DNA from 3 places in the Arthrobacter sp. P1_B11 genome. Region 2 is predicted to be linked to each of the others. Evidence: riboswitches for the same ligand, from Rfam matches in the RefSeq annotation. Region 2 holds a riboswitch; each other region holds the start of a gene.
What was found. Region 2 has a riboswitch for cyclic di-AMP ahead of AC1D14_RS07565 (C40 family peptidase). Riboswitches for the same ligand answer to the same signal wherever they lie in the genome.

Region 1: another riboswitch for cyclic di-AMP. It lies ahead of AC1D14_RS20635 (C40 family peptidase); the one in region 2 lies ahead of AC1D14_RS07565 (C40 family peptidase).
Region 3: another riboswitch for cyclic di-AMP. It lies ahead of AC1D14_RS17360 (aggregation-promoting factor C-terminal-like domain-containing protein); the one in region 2 lies ahead of AC1D14_RS07565 (C40 family peptidase).

Annotation. Positions count from the first base shown of each region.
Region 1 covers NZ_JBFTZQ010000037.1:24,099-28,299, reverse strand. Annotated here, with positions in the region: gene AC1D14_RS20640 (M23 family metallopeptidase) at 1-729, shown strand, start outside; cyclic di-AMP (ydaO/yuaA leader) riboswitch at 879-1,037, shown strand; gene AC1D14_RS20635 (C40 family peptidase) at 1,198-1,788, shown strand; gene AC1D14_RS20630 (NlpC/P60 family protein) at 1,889-2,665, shown strand; gene AC1D14_RS20625 (HNH endonuclease) at 2,888-3,388, shown strand; gene mobA (molybdenum cofactor guanylyltransferase) at 3,413-4,084, shown strand; gene AC1D14_RS20615 (DUF6457 domain-containing protein) at 4,131-4,201, shown strand, end outside.
Region 2 covers NZ_JBFTZQ010000007.1:85,796-92,101, forward strand. Annotated here, with positions in the region: gene AC1D14_RS07555 (bile acid:sodium symporter family protein) at 1-859, opposite strand, end outside; gene AC1D14_RS07560 (GGDEF domain-containing protein) at 1,021-2,160, shown strand; gene AC1D14_RS07565 (C40 family peptidase) at 2,333-3,145, opposite strand; cyclic di-AMP (ydaO/yuaA leader) riboswitch at 3,149-3,337, opposite strand; gene AC1D14_RS07570 (SulP family inorganic anion transporter) at 3,460-4,962, opposite strand; gene AC1D14_RS07575 (GTP pyrophosphokinase) at 4,969-6,075, opposite strand.
Region 3 covers NZ_JBFTZQ010000025.1:10,290-16,595, reverse strand. Annotated here, with positions in the region: gene AC1D14_RS17370 (glycosyltransferase family 39 protein) at 1-1,827, opposite strand, end outside; gene AC1D14_RS17365 (bifunctional glycosyltransferase family 2/GtrA family protein) at 1,824-3,230, opposite strand; gene AC1D14_RS17360 (aggregation-promoting factor C-terminal-like domain-containing protein) at 3,456-4,274, opposite strand; cyclic di-AMP (ydaO/yuaA leader) riboswitch at 4,280-4,443, opposite strand; gene AC1D14_RS17355 (HAMP domain-containing sensor histidine kinase) at 4,538-6,085, opposite strand; gene AC1D14_RS17350 (response regulator transcription factor) at 6,089-6,306, opposite strand, start outside.

The DNA.
Region 1 (4,201 bases), on a different contig from region 2:
GATGCGCAGCGCGAAGCACGGAGGCACCGCAGTCCGTTCCGCCAGGTCACCGACTTCGCAGCCGCAAGCGGAGTGGGCCAGAAGGCCGGAGTCGCACTAGCTGCCACAGGCCTCCTGCTGACAGTCACGGTTCCTGCAACCAGTCCGGTCATGGCCACCGCTGACCAGGGCGGGGCCGCGGCGCTGTCCTCCCGTGTCCAGCCGCAGGTGTCCGCTGAGGCGGCCGCAAAGATCGACTTCAGCCGAACGTCCGTCTCCACCCAGGGTGACCCGGACAGCAAGCTCAAGCAGCTCCTCAGTGCACAGTCGGCCGGCAGCATCACCCGCGCCGCCTCGGCGGGCAGCCTTGGTGCGCCCCTGACCACCATGGTCAAATCGTCTCCGTTCGGATACCGCGTCAGCCCGATCACCGGGGGCTCCGGGGAATTTCACCGGGGCCAGGACTTTGCCGCCGAGTGCGGAACCCAGGTGTTCGCCGCGGCCAGCGGCACGGTCACCTTCGCCGGTTGGCACCCCTACGGGGGCGGCAACAGGGTTGTGATCAACCACGGCAACGGCCTCGAGACCACGTATAACCACCTGTCCTCTTCGAGTGTCCGCGTCGGCCAGAAGGTCAACCGCGGTGACGTAATCGCTCTCAGCGGGACCACCGGCGCCTCGACGGGCTGCCACCTCCACTTCGAGGTGATGGTCAACGGAGAAGTCGTTGACCCTCTGGGCTGGCTTTAAGTAAAACCGATGGAGAACTCTCGCATTCTTGTGACATGCCGTGACCTGAATGTGACATTCGCTCCGAACTGCTGTACCGTCTAAACCGCGTCAACTTTTCCGAAGTTGACGCCTTTGAGTGGATTGCCTAACTCTGCCACCGCTCAAGGTCCGTTCGCATGACATCGTCTGGCAGGGGCGGGGGAACCAATTTTGGTCTTCGCAAGAAGGCCTTGGGGTTAAGTCGCAAAGCTTCCCAGGAAGCGGCGCGGCCGGGTGACTCCCATCCGAATCCGACAGCTCACCTCGTAGGCATTGGGAGAGGCTACCTTCGTGTCTTCACGCCACAATTCTGCGCGCCACCGTGCGCAAACGGTTCGTACGAACCCGTTGGACTCAGTGTCCAAGGCAGTAAGCGCCAATGCCGGCACAGTAGGTCGCCAGGCAGCTGTTATCGCAGCTGCTTCAGGGCTCATCCTGAGCATTGGCATGCCGGCTAACGCAGCCGACACCAACATCGGTGTTTCCGCCTCCACGGAGTCCGGATCCCAGGCCACGCAGCTTGCTGTGACCGCCGCACCAACCGCAACTGTCTCCTTCGAGCGTCCTGCCGTCACCACCGAGGCAGCGCCGGTCATCGAGACTCTGGCCGCGCAGTCCAGCGACGACGCGGCCAATGGTGCGACTGATACTGCCGAAACCGTTACTGCCAAGGCGAGCAAGCTGGTGGATGCCGCAGGCTCCGCCGCCGCAACGTCAGGGCTGGCGGCCATTGCCTACACCGGTATCGGCCACCCGTACGTCTGGGGTGGCACCACTCCTAACGGCTGGGACTGCTCCGGCTTCACCCAGTGGGTTTACGCGCAGGCAGGCATCAGCATTCCCCGCGTCAACGCCTGGACTGCAATGAAGCCCACCTCGACACCCGCTCCGGGCGACCTGGTCATGCAGAACGGCGGCGCCCACGTGGGCATCTACGTTGGCAACGGCATGATGATCAGCGCCCTGAACCCTTCGGATGGAACGATCCTGCACGCTGCGTCCGCCACGGGCACGTCCTCCTTCTTCACCCTTCGCTAAAAATCCCGTTCGGGACGCGCCGGCTTACCCCCAAGATGCCGGCGCGTCGCTAAGCCACGTCCTGCTACCGCGGTCCGTGGAACACGAAAGAGAGAAACTTATGACTACACGTGCGACCATTGCACGCCACCGCGCCGAGGTCACCAAGACCAACTCGCTGGCTGTCATCGCCAAGGCTGTCGGCGACAACGCCGGTGGCATGGGCCGCCAGGCCGCAGTTATCGCTGCCGCGTCCGGCCTGGTCCTGACCAGCGGTATCGCTGCAAACGCTGCCGAGACCAACGTTCAGCGTGAATCGGTTCCTGTTTCCGCCCTGGAAGTGCAGTCCGTTGCTCCGGCAACCATTTCCGCTGCGTCCAGCATCGCCATCTCCTACGAGAAGCCGGCTGTTTCCACCACGGCCGCTCCCGTCGTCGAGGCACCCAAGCCCGTCGTTCAGGTGCAGGAAGCTGCTCCCGCCGTCGAGGCTGCTCCGGCAGTAAAGACCGCCGCTGCCGTTGAGGCTGCTCCGGCCGCTCCTGCCGCCGCCAAGACCGCTTCCGGAAGCGGCATGGGCGCTTCGATCGCCGCTGCTGCTTACGCGCAGCTGGGTGTTTCACAGGACTGCACCGCGCTGGCGACCAACTCCCTGGCCGCCGTGGGCATCAACTACCACGGCTGGCCGGCAGGCTACCTGTCCCTCGGCCGCACCGTCAGCGCTGCTGAAGCCCAGCCGGGCGACCTTGCCTACTACGAAAACGGCGGCATGGGCATGGCCCACATCGCTGTCTACGTCGGCAACGGCCAGGCTGTCCACGGCGGCTGGAACGGCGGAACCACCGCACTGTTCAGCGTAAACGTCGGCTCCGGCCCGGTCTTCATCCGCGTCGGCGGCTAAGACTACCAAGGCTTAGAAAGGGACCCCTGCCACTGCGGCAGGGGTCCTTTTGCATGCCCGTAGGCCCGGTTGCCATGCCGACACGGCGTCAGAGTGCATTCCGTCGATTCGCCGATCCGCCCCTTGAGTGTTTACTCTTGTGGTGTCGATCCATAGCCCGGACATGCAGAGGGCAGCCGGCCCTCGCGCCTCTGCCGGGTGCGGCCGTGAAGAGGTATGTGCATGCGCACTCTCGTTCTGAATGCTGGATATGAACCGCTGGCGGTTGTGACCTTCCGCCGGGCGCTGGTCCTTGTGCTCACTGGAAAAGCTAGCGTGGTGGCCGAAGGCGACGATCCTGTCGTCGGGCCGCAGGACATCATGGGCCGCCCGTCCGTGATCCTCCTTAACCGCTACATCCGGCCGCGCTACAACATGATCACCGCCGTCAGCCGGCGTGGCGTCCTTCGCAGGGACGGGCACCGGTGTGCCTACTGCGGCAAGGCAGCCCACACCATTGACCATGTCCAGCCAAAATCGCGGGGCGGTGCCGATTCATGGGAGAACCTCGTGGCGGCCTGCCTCCGCTGTAATAACGTCAAGGGAGACCACACGCCTGCTGAAATGGGCTGGAAGCTGCGGTTCGCCCCGGCGCCGCCCGTAGGCACCATCTGGCAGATCAAGGAACTGGAGAAGCCCACGCCGGCGTGGGATCCGTTCCTGCTTCCGGAGACCGCCGCGTAACCTGCCCGGCACTACGCTGGGGATGTGGAATTCGACGCAATAATCCTTGCCGGCGGCCGCTCCTCGCGGCTTGGCGGCTCGCCCAAGTCCGAGCTGACATACGACGGCGAGAGCCTCCTTAGCCGGTCCATCGCGGCTGCCCGTGGTGCCCGCCGGATTGTGGTGGTGGGGCCGGACACGAACCTTCCGTCCGGCGTGCTGAACTGCCGCGAGGATCCGCCCTTCGCCGGGCCTGCTGCGGCGATCGCCGCAGGCCTGGACCGGCTGCAGCGGCCGGACCCGGCACCGGACGCTGGAACCGCCGGAAGACTGGAAGGCACAGAGACACAGGCCGCAACACTGACCCTGGTCCTCGCGTGTGACATGCCGCGCGCGCAAGATGCCGTCCATGCTCTTCTGGACGCTCTCCGGGCTGCGGCCCCCGGAGATGCCGCGCGTGCCTCCCAGGGAAAAGATGGCGTCATGGCCGCATCCGGAGACGGACGCCGCCAGCCGCTGGCCGGCTTTTACAGCACGGCTGCGCTAAAACGCGCCGTGGACGATGCAGCCGCACGGAACACCCTGGATCACGGGTCAGTTTTCGCTCTCCTTGCTAGGCTTGACGTACAGGCTGTCACCGTCCCCGCCGGCTCCACAGATGATGTGGATACCTGGGATGATGCCGCCGCATTAGGAGTCGAAGGGCAGGGACGATGAGCCCGGCCCGGAACGTCGCAGCCGCAGTTTGAGTTTGGAGGCAGGCATGAAAAGCCAGGACGAAACGCTTGAGGAGTGGTGCCGGCTGCTGCTTCGGGCCTTCGAGCTCGAAGACGT
Region 2 (6,306 bases):
CCAGCGCCCTGCGGGCCTTGTCGTCCAGGCGCCCCAGCTTCCCGGCGAGGTGTCCCAGCCCCAGCCCGAAGCCGTTATGCAGAACCACGGCGAGGAACACAATGCCCCCGGCGGCCACGATCTTGCTGGCGCTGCCAGCCACTACCACTGCCACAATCAGGGAAATTACGACGGCGGACGCCCACGGAAGTGCCGGCAGTGCCTTTGCGACCAGGTTCTTGAGGAACAGCCGCGCCAGCAGCCCGGCGATGACCGGCAACAAAACCGTCTTGACGATGTCGAGAACCATGCCCCCGGCGTCGATGCTCAGGAACGATCCGGCGAGGAAGAGCACCAGCACCGGAGTGACGATCGGGGCGATGAGCGTCGAAACGCTGGCGACGGCCACTGAGAGCGCAACATCGCCCTTGGCCAGGAACGCCATCACGTTGGAAGCCGTGCCGGAGGGTGCGCAACCCACCAGGATCAGGCCCACGGCAAGCGCGGGCTCCAAGTGAAGCAGCTGTGCGATCAGCCAGCCCGCTCCGGGCATGATCACGTAGTGGGCAACGATGCCGAGCACCACCGCCCAAGGCCGCTTGGCCACCGCCGCGAAATCCGGCGGCGTGAGCGTCAGGCCCATGCAGAACATGATGATGCCCAGCAGGTAAGGAACGCCGGGGCCAAGCGGTTTGAACGCACCGGGGAGAAGGAAGCCCGCCACGCCGGCGGCGAGCACCAGCAGGGGGAAAACGGTCACGGCGACGCGGGCAATCTTCGCCTCCGCGGCCAGCGCCGGGTTCAGGGGCTCGACGGCGGCGTCAGCGGCGAGCGGAGCGGCGAGCGGAGCGGTTTCGGGTTTTGTTGTTGCCTCAAGCATCCAATAATGCTGACACTGAATTGCGCGTCGGGGAAATTCGTGAACAGATGTCAGACAAATGTGTCGGCGCTTACAAAAATTTTGGTAAGCGTCCTGATAGTTGAGCCTTCAGCGGTGCGATACTGGGTCAGCAATGAATGGGGATTCGGGGGAGATGCGGCATGGTGCTCGACACGGCAACACTGCGGGTTGCCTTTGCCGTGATGGCTCTGGCCCTGGGTCTCTTGTTTTACTTCTCGGCTTTCCGCAGTACGCGCTCCCCGTACAGCGGGTGGTGGTGCCTCGCCTTGCTGCTGTTTCTCTCGGGTTCCGCCTGCTTTCTCCTCAACGGCACGCCCCAGCAGTGGTGGGCCAATACGTTGGGGAATATCCTGCTCGTTGCCGGTGCGTCCAGTGCCTGGGCAGGCGCGCGTTCGCTGCGAACGCCGGGATACAACTTCTGGCTCCTCACCGCCGTGCCCGTCTCCGCGGGAATAGCTTCCGCTGTTGATCACCCCGGTTCGAACATCTGGTCCGGCGGCGCCGTTTTCCTGGCGTCGATGTCCCTGATGATCGGCCTCACGGCACGCGAACTGTGGCGCTTGGAGCCGGGCTATTCAAGGGTCCGTATACCCATGGCCATCGTGGCTGCGGGCGTGTCGGCGTTCTACCTGGGCCGGCTGGTCGTGTTTATCGCCGAGGGCCCGAACAGCCCAACGTTTGTCGCCTACTTCGGGTCCGCCATAACCACGCTTGTCACCATGGTGCTCCTGGCGGTGGTTTCGTTCAGCATGGCCGGGCTCAGTACCGAACAGCAGACGCGGGCGCTGCGAACCGTCGCCACCCAGGACGGCCTCACGGGCCTTCTCAACCGTTCTGCGTTCCTGGACAGAGCAGCCAAGCAGTTGCGCCGCAGCCCGCTGACCGAGAGCTTTGGATCGCTGATCCTGGCGGACCTTGATCACTTCAAATCCATCAATGACACCTACGGCCACGCGGCCGGCGATCTGGCGCTTCGGGCCTTCGCCGACGCCTGCCGCGCGACCGTCCGCTCAACTGACATCGTGGGCAGGTATGGCGGCGAGGAGTTCATCCTGGTGGTACCGGGGGCAAGCCCCTACCGCGCCGAGACCATCACGGCGGAGATCAGCCGTCGGCTCGCCGACGGCGCCCTGCCCGATGTGCCCAGGATGCCCACGGTCAGTTACGGCATCGCGCTGATCGAAGCCGGAACGGCAAGCCTGGACCAGCCGATCGCCGCCGCCGATGCCGCGCTGTACGAGGCAAAGTCCCGGGGGCGCAACCGCAGCGTGCAGGGCTAAGTGGGGCGGGCCCGCCGAGCACGAAAGAGCCGGTGCACCGCTGCCCCCAAGGCAGCGGAACACCGGCTCGTTCCAGCGCGCGGCTCGTTCCAGCGCGCGGCTCGTTCCAGCGCGCGGCTCGTTGCAGCGCGCGGCTGGAGTGCGCGGTGATGCGCACAGCGAATGCGGGCTGTTAGGCGTGGGCTCGCACGAAGGTGACCGGACCCGTGGCTGTCAGCCAGGACAGCGGGTGCACCACGGTCTCGTTGACACCGTTCATGCCGCCGCTGAGGACCTTGCCTCCGCCGACGAAGATTCCCACGTGGCCGGACTGCACAACCATGTCTCCGGGCTGGGGGGTGGAGACGACGGATCCGTAGTTCATGAACTGCATCGGAGCGAGGTCGCCCACCGGAATGCCGGAAGCGCCCAGGGCCTTCTCCACCATCGCGGTGCAGTCCTGGGTGATCCCCAGCTGTGCGTAGGCCGCCGAGACCATCGAGGCGTTCACGCTGCCGGCTGCTGCTGCGTGAGCAGGAGCCTTTGCGGGGGCCGGGGCGGCCTGGACGGTGATCTTCGGAGCCGGCGCGATTTTCGGTGCCGGAGCGGCAACAGGTGCAGCAATCGGAGCGGCAGCAGGTGCCGGGGCAGCAGCGGGGGTTGCGGGGGCCGGTGCTTCAATCACGGGCGCTTCCACCACGGGTGCCGGGGTGGACTTCACGGCGGGGCGCTCGAAGTCGATCTTGACGCTGGCGTCCGCGCTCAGCGGCGCTTGTACGTGGCTGACGGCTTCGGGGGCCGCGGCCGGGGCCGCGTTCTTCTGGGCCGGGGCGCTGGCGGCGTTCGCTGCCATGCTGCCGGTGAAGGCAAGTCCCGATGCTGCGAGGATGACGGCGGCCTGGCGTCCCAGTCCTCCGGCGTTGGCCGTGACAGCGCGGGAGACGGAAGCGAAGCGGTTTGAACGGCTGGCCGCTGTGCGGCGGGCAGGGGTAGTGCGTGACGACATGAAGGAGCCTCTCCCGATGCCTGCGAGGTGAGCTGTCGGATTCGGATGGGAGACACCCGGCCGCGCGCCTGAACGGAATCAGGAACTGTGCGGCTTCACCCCAAGGCCCGTAGAAACAGGCCGAAAATTGGTTTCCCCGTCTCTGCCGGACATGGTCTTCGAGAGGATCCCGGGCTGCGGCAGAGTTAGGCAATCAGCGCGGGAGCGCCCTCCTCGGTGAGGAAGGCACGGTTTCAACGGTACGCGAGCGAACGCCGAAAGTCACATTAAGGTAACGACACGCTGTTATGTGCGGGATTTTTGGGCTGTATGCATTAGTGCCCGGCGTTGAGTTTACCGGCCAGCCTTTCGCGCATCTGGATGCTGGCAGAGTTCAGGCCGATCAGCTCAACCTCCCGGCCGTGGCGCCGGTACTTCTCCGTCACCGCGTCCAGTACGGCGACGGTGGAGGCGTCCCAGAGGTGCGAGGCGTGCAGGTCGATGACCACTCCGGAGATGCGCGGCTCGGCGTCCTGGGCGTAGTCGAACTGCGTGTAGAGGTCGTTGGAGGAGGCGAAGAACAGTTCGCCGTCTACGGTGTACGTGGCCACGGTCCTGCCGTTCAGCTCCACCTCGGTCCGTTCAACGGTGGCGAAGTGGGCCACGCGCCGGGCGAACATGGCCATCGCCGCGAGCACCCCGACGCCGACGCCGATCGCCAGGTTGTGCGTCGCCACCACGGTGGCCACGGTAATCACCATGACAGCGGTCTCGGACCTCGGCATGCGCTTCAGGGTCTTCGGAGCCACCGAGTGCCAGTCGAAGGTGATAGCCGAAACGAAAATCATGACGGCCACCAGGGCGGCCATGGGGATCAGCCCCACGACGTCGCCCAACACCACCACCAGCACCAGCAGGAAGACGCCGGCCAGGAAGGTGGAGATCCGGCTCCGCGCACCGGAGCTCTTCACGTTGATCATGGTCTGGCCGATCACGGCACAGCCGCCCATGCCGCCCAGGAAACCGGTGAGGATGTTAGCCACGCCCTGCCCCCAGGATTCACGGGTCTTGTTGGAGCGAGTGTCCGTGATGTCATCCACGAACTTGGCTGTCATGAGTGATTCCAGCAGTCCCACGAGCGCCATGGACAGTGCAAAGGGCGCGACCACCTGGAGCGTCTCCCAGGTCAGGGGAACGTTGGGGATGAATACCGAGGGGAGGCTTTCCGGCAGCTGCCCCTTGTCCTGGACGGCGGGGACTTCGATGCCGGTAAGGACGGTGACGACGGTGAGCAGCACGATCGCCACCAGCGGCGACGGCACCGCCGTCGTGATTCGGGGAAGGCCGACGACGATCAGAAGCCCCGCTGCCACCAGCGGATAAACGAGCCACGGGACACCGATGAGTTCAGGCAGCTGGGCCATGAATACGAGGATGGCCAGCGCGTTGACGAACCCCACCATCACGGAGCGGGGGATGAAGCGCATGAGCCGTGTGACGCCGAGGGCAGCCAGCAGGATCTGGAACACGCCGGCCAGGATCACTGCGGAAATCAGGTAGTCCAGCCCGTGGCTTCGCATCAGCGGGGCGATCACCAGGGCCACGGCACCCGTGGCTGCCGAGATCATGGCGGGCCGGCCGCCCACGAAGGAGATGGTCACGGCCATGGTGAAGGAGGCGAACAGGCCGATCCGGGGATCCACCCCGGCGATCACCGAGAAGGCGATGGCCTCAGGGATCAGGGCGAGGGCCACCACGAGGCCTGCCAGCGCCTCGGTTTTGAGGCGGCGCGGGGAGCGGAGTGTTGCCCGGACGGACTGGAGCTGTTCGGGTTTCATGGGTCCCTACTTCTTGGTCTGGCGGTAGCGCTCGATCTGTTTCAGCCGCCGCAGGAGGCTGTCGCGCCGCGGGTGTGGAACGGCGTCGGGCGCCTCTGCAGTGAGGTCAATGTGTTTGGTGCCGTACTGCCAGAGGAGGAGGTCATCCAGCAGCCGGTCCGGGCCGGGGGAGTAGCGGTGGTCCAGGGCCTTGCGGACCTCAGTGATGCGGTTGGCGCTGAGGAGGCCGGCGAGCTGGACCGTCTGGTTCAGGCCGTGGGCTGCCATGAGTTCGGCGGCCCAGCCCCAGTCGTCATCCACTTTTCGGTCTACGTGCGGCAGCAGCGTACGCCAGACGTCGCGGATGCGGTTGGGCGTGAGCTGCGCCGCGCCCTCACCCTCCAGATCCCAGTAGCCGCGGACCTCCTCGTAGCGTTCATGCAGGTCCGCGAAGGCGCTCTCGACGGTTTCCAGCATGGCGGCCGTGGCCGTGAACTGGCGGTCGAAATGCGGAGTCCATGCCCGGGGGTCCTCGGCCTTGAAGCGGATGTCATGCTCGATCTCGCTCCACGCGTGCGCAAACACCGTGCGGATCTGGCATTCGAAGAAGTAGCTGCCGTTGGGCTGTGCTTCGGAGTTTAAGACGTGCTGGTACTCCTTGACGGCCTCGTTCTGGATGGTCCGCAGGATCAGGTGGCGGCTGGAGTAGCCGTAGGTCCCGGACTCAATGGAGCCGATGTCCTTCTCGCGGTCGCCGCGGCAGTCGAACAGCTGGCGCTGCCGTTTGATGAGGTTGGCCACCACGGCGTTTTCCGTGGGCAGCTTGGTGATGACGCGGACGCCCACCATGTCATTGAGCGTGCGGAACGGATCGGGGAACTTCAGCACCCTCGGGCCATCCGGCTCCAGGGACTCCTCAGTCCGCGAGATTTTTTCCCGGAAGGACTCCACGGTCTTGGTGCGGCCGGTGACGAACAGCGGCGTGACCTCGGTGTCCTTAAGCATGGTCCGGAGAGTCAGCAGGACCTCGCGGGTGACAAGCTTCAGGGCAGGCCGGACGCGCTCATAGAGTTCCACGTTTTCCTGCACGGAGTCGCGCTGACTGACGTCCAGGCGATCCCAGTTGCTTGCCATGCTCCCAAACTATCAAGGGCGTGCGACAGTCGCAGGTGTGACACCACCCGCTGCTGCCGTCGTCGGTCAGGTTGTCGGCGGTCTTCAACGCGCGGACGGCCGGGCGGCTCACCCTTCCGCGCGCCGGGAGCGGCGTCACTGTAGGCTCGGCACATGGCTGATGTGCGCCGTCGGACCCCGCTTTCCCATGGACTGCCGGGCACCGCGGCAGTGGTGACGCCGGAGGCGCTG
Region 3 (6,306 bases), on a different contig from region 2:
GCCGTTCCAGCCGCCCAGGGCAATGACGTTGGTGCCCGTCGCCAGCTCCAGGCTCGCGGCCTGACTGGCCCCCGAGACGATTCCTGACCACTTCGCGGTGCTCGACTTGAGAAGCGCGGTGAGCTCGGAGCCGGCCGATCCGGCGCCGTCGGCCACGCCTGCCGGGCCGCCCTGCCCTCCGTTGATGCCCGCACCGCCGGCGATGTCCGCCCTGCCCGTCTGGCCTCCGGGACCGCCCATGGCGGACGCGGTGGGTCCCGACGTCGGAATGGAACCGGAGTGGGGCTGGGCGGCGGTGGCGAAGGTCCAGGCCGTGCTGCCGAGCCCGCCCGCCAGCAGCGAAACGACCACAACACCGGCCGCCGCAGACTTGCGCAGCCGTGCGGAAACGTTCTGGAGCGAGTCGAGCCGCAGCGCCAGCGCTGCCGCCGCCAGCACGCCGAGGACAACTGCGGCCGGCCTGAGCCAGGGCAGCCAGGACGCGTCGCGGCCCAACAGCACTGCGGACCAAACGGAGGCCGTCAGGACTGTTGCGGCCAGAACGGTCCTGGCTGGCCAGTAGGACCGCCCGCGCCACAGTTCAACGGAACCGATTCCCACCAGCGCCGCGATGGACGGTGCCAGCGCCACAACGTAGTAGGGATGGACCGTTCCTCCCATGAAGCTCAGGATTCCAGCCGTCACCAGCAGCCAGCCGCCCCACAGCATCAGGGCCGCCCGGGTCCGGGAGGTGCGGGTCTCGCGGCGTGTGAACCAGAGGCCCGCAACGAGCAGGATCAGCGCAGCCGGAAGCAGCCAGGACACCTCGCCCCCGAAGCTGCCACCAAACATCCGTGTAATGCCGGCCGCTCCGCCGAAGCCCACGTTGCCGGACATGCCGCCGCCGGCGCCTGGGGCGGTTCCGCCGCCGGGCGTGCCCCCTCCCGAACCGGTGATGCGGCCCAAACCGTTGTAGCCGAACGTGAGTTCCAGGAAGCTGTTGTTTTCCGAGCCCGCCATGTAAGGACGTGCTGAGGCGGGCGTGAGCTGGAACAGCGCGATGTAGCTGCCCGCGACGAGGACGATACCGCCGGCAGCCGCCAGCAGATGCAGCACCCGCCGGCCCAGGGTGGTGGGCGCGGCCCAGACGTAAGCCAGCGCGAGGCAGGGCACAATCAGGAAGCCCTGCAGCATCTTGGTCAGGAACGCGAGTCCGATCACGGCACCGGCCACGGCCAGCCACTTCCAGCCGGCCTTTTCGATGGCGCGGGTGGTGAAATATGCTGCCAGCACCAGGCACAGCGTTAGCAGGGCGTCCGGGTTGTTGAACCTGAACATCAGCGCGGCCACGGGGGTCAGGGCCAGTGCACCGCCGGCCAGCAGCCCGGCGGCCGGACCGGACACACGTTTCACGGTCAGGTAGAGAAGCCCGACGGCGGCCACACCCATGAGTGCCTGCGGCACCAGCATGCTAAGCGGCGAGAAGCCGAAGATCCGCCCGGCCAGGGCAGGAATCCAGAGTGCCGCCGGCGGCTTGTCCACGGTGATCGCGTTCCCGGCATCGAGGGAGCCGAACACTAAGGCGGTCCAGTCCTTGGTGCCGGCCTGGATGGCCGCGGCATAGAACGAGTTGGCGTATCCGGTGGCTTCGAGGTTCCAGAGATACAGGACCGCCGAGAAGGCCAGCAGCAGCGCGGCTGACGGTCGGACCCAGCGGGACTGGTTTCCCGTCAGCAGGGAATGAAGGCGTGAACGCGACACCGGCGTCTGCCCGGAGACGCCCCGTTCCTGTTCTGCGCCGGATTCGGCCTCCGTGCGGTGCTCTGCACGGCTCACTGTGGTGGTCATTTGCTTGCCTCTTCTTCAGCGGTCTTGGAGTCTGTGGCGGCGGAAGCCTGGTGCACCGGCGGCGACTGCCGCCGTCGGAACACCCATAGCCTGAACAGCAGGAACTTCACCGCCGTGGCGGCGAGGTTGGCCGCGGTGACGGTGACCAGCTCAAGCCAGCGGTCCGGCGTCGTGCTTCCATGGACGAGGACGAGCGCCCCGGAGGTGAGGGCCCAACCGATCCCGAAGACCAGAAGACCCTCAAAGTGATGGCGCGCAACGTCGCTGCCGCCGGCGATGCCGAAGGTGAAGCGCCGGTTGGCCGCGGTGTTGGCCACGGCCGTGGTGAGCAGGGCCAGGAAATTGGCGAGCTGCGGATCCATGAAATTGCGGCACAGGAAGAAGAGCAGCAGGTAGGCCAGGGTGGACGCTGCGCCGATGGTACCGAAGCGGACCAGCTGGCCGAACAGGCTGCCGCTGGGGCTCTGTTCCTGGCTGCGGGAGGCCGCGGGAAGGGGGCCGCGGGCCAGCGCACCGCGAAGCTCGGCGACGGGAATGCGCCCGGACACCATGTCCCTGCTGAGCCGGGCCATGCCGCGGACATCCGCGAGGGCGGTCTGGACGATGTCCACACTGGAATGCGGATCGTCCGTCCAGTCCACCGGAACTTCGTGGACGCGGAGCCCGCACTTTTCGGCCAGGACCAGGAGCTCGGTGTCGAAGAACCAGGCGTTGTCCACGGTGTGCGGCAGGATCTGTTGGTCGATGTCCGCCCGGATCGCTTTGAAACCGCACTGCGCATCGCTGAAGTGCGCCCCCATCACGGACTGGAGCAGGAAGTTGTAGCTGCGGGAGATGAACTCGCGCTTGGGCCCGCGGACCACCCTGGAATTGCGTGTCAGCCGCGTGCCGATGGCGAGGTCTGAGTGCCCGGAAATCAGCGGTGCCAGGAGGGGACCCAGAGCCGCGAGGTCGGTAGAGAGGTCCACATCCATATACGCCAGGACGGGTGACGGCGAGGCCAGCCACACTTTGCGGAGGGCGTTGCCGCGGCCCTTCTCCTCGAGGTGCACCACTGACACTTCTCGCAGCTCCCTGGCCACCCGCTCGGCGGTCTTGAGGGTGTCGTCCGTGCTCGCGTTGTCCGCCACGGTGATGCGGAACGGGTGCGGGAAGCTGCCCCGGAGATGCGCATGCAGCCGGCGCAGGCACTCCTCCAGGTCGCGTTCCTCGTTGTAGACGGGGATGGTCACGTCCAGCACGGGAACCGCGGCGGCGGTGTCGATGGGTGAGCGCCGCAGATGCCGTGCACGGGCAACGGCCGGGCTGTGCCCGTCAGACGGCGCGGAGTGGACCCGCGCGGGCGGCTGGGGGTGCAGTGGAGGGTGCGGCTGGGTTCCTGAGGCCTGGTCTGTGAGGGTCATGCTTCAACAGTGGCGGGGCCTCATATGAGGGTTTTAGGGCGAAGCTGTGCGGGGGCTGTGGAAGTTTTGGCCCCTTGGAAGGGCGGCCGCCGCATTTCTGCACCGCTTCCCGGCCGCGCCCACGTGCAGGGACGCCGACGGCCCCCGGATCACGTGGATCCGGGGGCCGTCGAAAAACTCAAAGGGGTGCAGAAACGCGCGCTCCGCTTCCCACCGACTGGCGGCTTAGTACCAGTTGTTGGCGAGGTGGAAGTTCAGGGCGCTGCAGGGGGAGCCGTAGCGTTCCTTGACGTAGTCCAGGCCCCAGTTGATCTGCGTGCGGTAGTTGGTGCGGTAGTCCGGTCCGGCGCTCGCCATTTTCTCGGCAGGCAGGGACTGCACCACGCCGTAGGCGCCGCTGCTCGCGTTGGTGGCGGTGGTGCGCCATTCGGACTCCTTGGTCCAGAGCCTCTGCAGGCACTGCATCTGGTCCGCGGCCCAGCCGAAGGAGGACAGCTTGCTGGCTGCATAAGCCTGAGCGCCGGCGGGGTCATCCACCGCGGCAGGAGCAGCGGGCTTAGCCACCGGAGCGGCAGCCCGGACCGGGGCCACCTTGGCAGCCGGCACGGCAGCAGCCTTCGCCGGAGCAGCGGCGGGCTTGGCTGCCGTTGCCTTCGGGGCGGCCTTGGCAGCGGGAGCCTTCGCGGCGGCGGCCGGCTTGGCGGCGGACTGCGGGGCCAAAGCGGCTGATGTCGGCGCCGGCAGGGCGGAGATCAGCGTCTTGTCGAAGTTGAGCGTTGACGCCGCGTCGGCCGTGGCGGAGGCCGCTGCGGGGCTGGCTACCGGGGCAGCCTGCTCGGCGGCCTGGCTGGCCGCACCGACACCGATGAGCACGGCACACGCCGTGGTCACCACGGCCGCGCGGCGGCCGAATGACGGGATGTCAGCAGTGAGCCGGCCCCAGGCCGACATGGGCCGGACAGGTTCGGCGCGGTGGCGTGAAAGCTTCTGCCGGGACTGCGTGGAAGCGCGATCAGGGCGCGTTTGTACCTTGAATTCAGACATGGTGGATTGCCTCTCAACACCTGCGGAGTTAGCTGTCGGGTTCGGATGAGGTCATCCGGCCGCACGGCGATTCACGTGTCGGCTTCACCCCAAGGGCTTGATGCGGATTGCCCGGGACTCTGGTTCCCCCGCCTCTGCCTGGTCAAGCGGAATCCGGGAAGCGGCAGAGCTGGGCGTCCATCCGGATATGCGGCCCTGGTGGTGGCCGCACTCTATCGACCGTACAGGAGGCTCACGCTTAAGTCACATTTAGGTAACAGAGATCACGACGACGGCGCGTCGCCTTGTGCAGGCAGTCGGACCGCGAATTCGGTGCGGCCGGGCCGTGAGGAGACCTCCACCGTGCCGCCGTGGGCTTCCACGATCGACTGCACAATGGAAAGCCCCAGCCCGCTGGTTCCTTCGGCGGAAGCCTGCCCGGACGGGGCCGCCGTCTGGGCGCCCGGCGCCGCCGGCACGGGGGTCGCCCGGGCCGCGTCTGCGCGGGCAAAACGCGCGAAGACCCGGTCCACGAACTCCGCGGGGATGCCCGCGCCGTCGTCCGTCACGGTGATCACTGCACTGCCGTCGGCGGACCTCATGACTCCGGTGACCACCGTGGTGCCCGGCCCGGTGTGCTTGCGCGCGTTGGAGAGCAGGTTGACCAGCACCTGGTGAAGCTGTGAGGCGTCGCCGCGCACCACTACCGGCTCTTCGGGAAGTTCGAGGTGCCAGTTGCGGTCGGGCGCCATGACCTTTTCATCGCTAACTGTCTCGATCACCAGCTGCGTGAGGTCCACGTCGCTGAGCTTTAGCGGTTGCCCCTCGTCAAGCCGCGCGAGCAGCAGGAGGTCCTCCACCAGCGTGGTCATCCGCACGGACTGGCTCTGGACGCGGGCGAGGGAGCGCTGGCCGTCGGGCGTGAACTTCTCGGTCATGCGCATCAGCTCGGTGTAGCCGCGGATGGCCGTGAGCGGCGTGCGGAGCTCGTGCGACGCGTCGGCCACGAACTGGCGGACCTTCATTTCGCTCTCCTGCCGCGCCTCGAGGGCATTGGACACGTTGTCCAGCATGAGGTTGAGGGCATGGCCTACGCTGCCCACTTCCGTTCCGGGGTGGGCGTTCGACGGCGGGACGCGGACGGCGAGTGCCACCTCACCGGCGTCGAGGGGCAGGCGGGAAACCTGCGTGGCCACCTCCGAGAGCTGTTCGAGCGGCTTCATGGTGCGGCGGATGAGCACGGTTCCGGCGAGGCCGATGAGGACGAGGCCACCCAGCGACACCAAGGTGATGGTCACAACAAGGGACGTCAGGGTGTTCTGCTTTTCGGTGAGGGGAAGCCCGGTCACCATGACGTCGCCATAGGGCGACTGGGCGGCAACCAGCCGGTAGGCCCCCGTGGACAGGGTGCGGTCAACGGGGACGCCGTCGCGGCGCAGGCCCAAAAGAACCTGGTCGTCTGCCGCCGACAGTGTCTTGCGGGTGAGATCGGCGGCCAGGAAACCAGCACTGCTGACCTCGCCGTCCTGGATCCTGGCTGCTATGGTGCCGACGCGTTGGCCCCTGCCTTCGAGGGGATCGGGCTTATTGCCCGATCCGCCGAGCGGGGGACGGCCAAAGTCCCGGGCCCTGTCAGCTGCGCCGGTGAGTTGATCGTCGAGCTGGCGGGTGAGGAACGAGTCCATGCTGGCGTAGCTGAACAGGCCCACCGCGGCGCAGATGGCCACGAGCAGCGCCATGGCAACGAGGACCAGCCGGGTGCGGAGATGCCAGGTGCCGGGCTTCAGCACGCTGCGGCGCGGCGTTCGGGTGGCTCCGGAAAGGCTTGTCACGGCCTAGTCTGCCGGTTTGATGACGTAGCCCGCTCCGCGGACCGTGTGGATCATCGGCGGGTGCACGGCATCCACCTTTTTGCGCAGGTACGAGATGTAGAGCTCGACGATGTTGGCCTGGCCCCCGAAGTCGTAGTTCCAGACACGGTCCAGGATCTGGGCCTTGCTCACCACCCGCTTGGGGTTTTCCATGAGGTAGCGCAGCAGCTCGAACTGGGTGG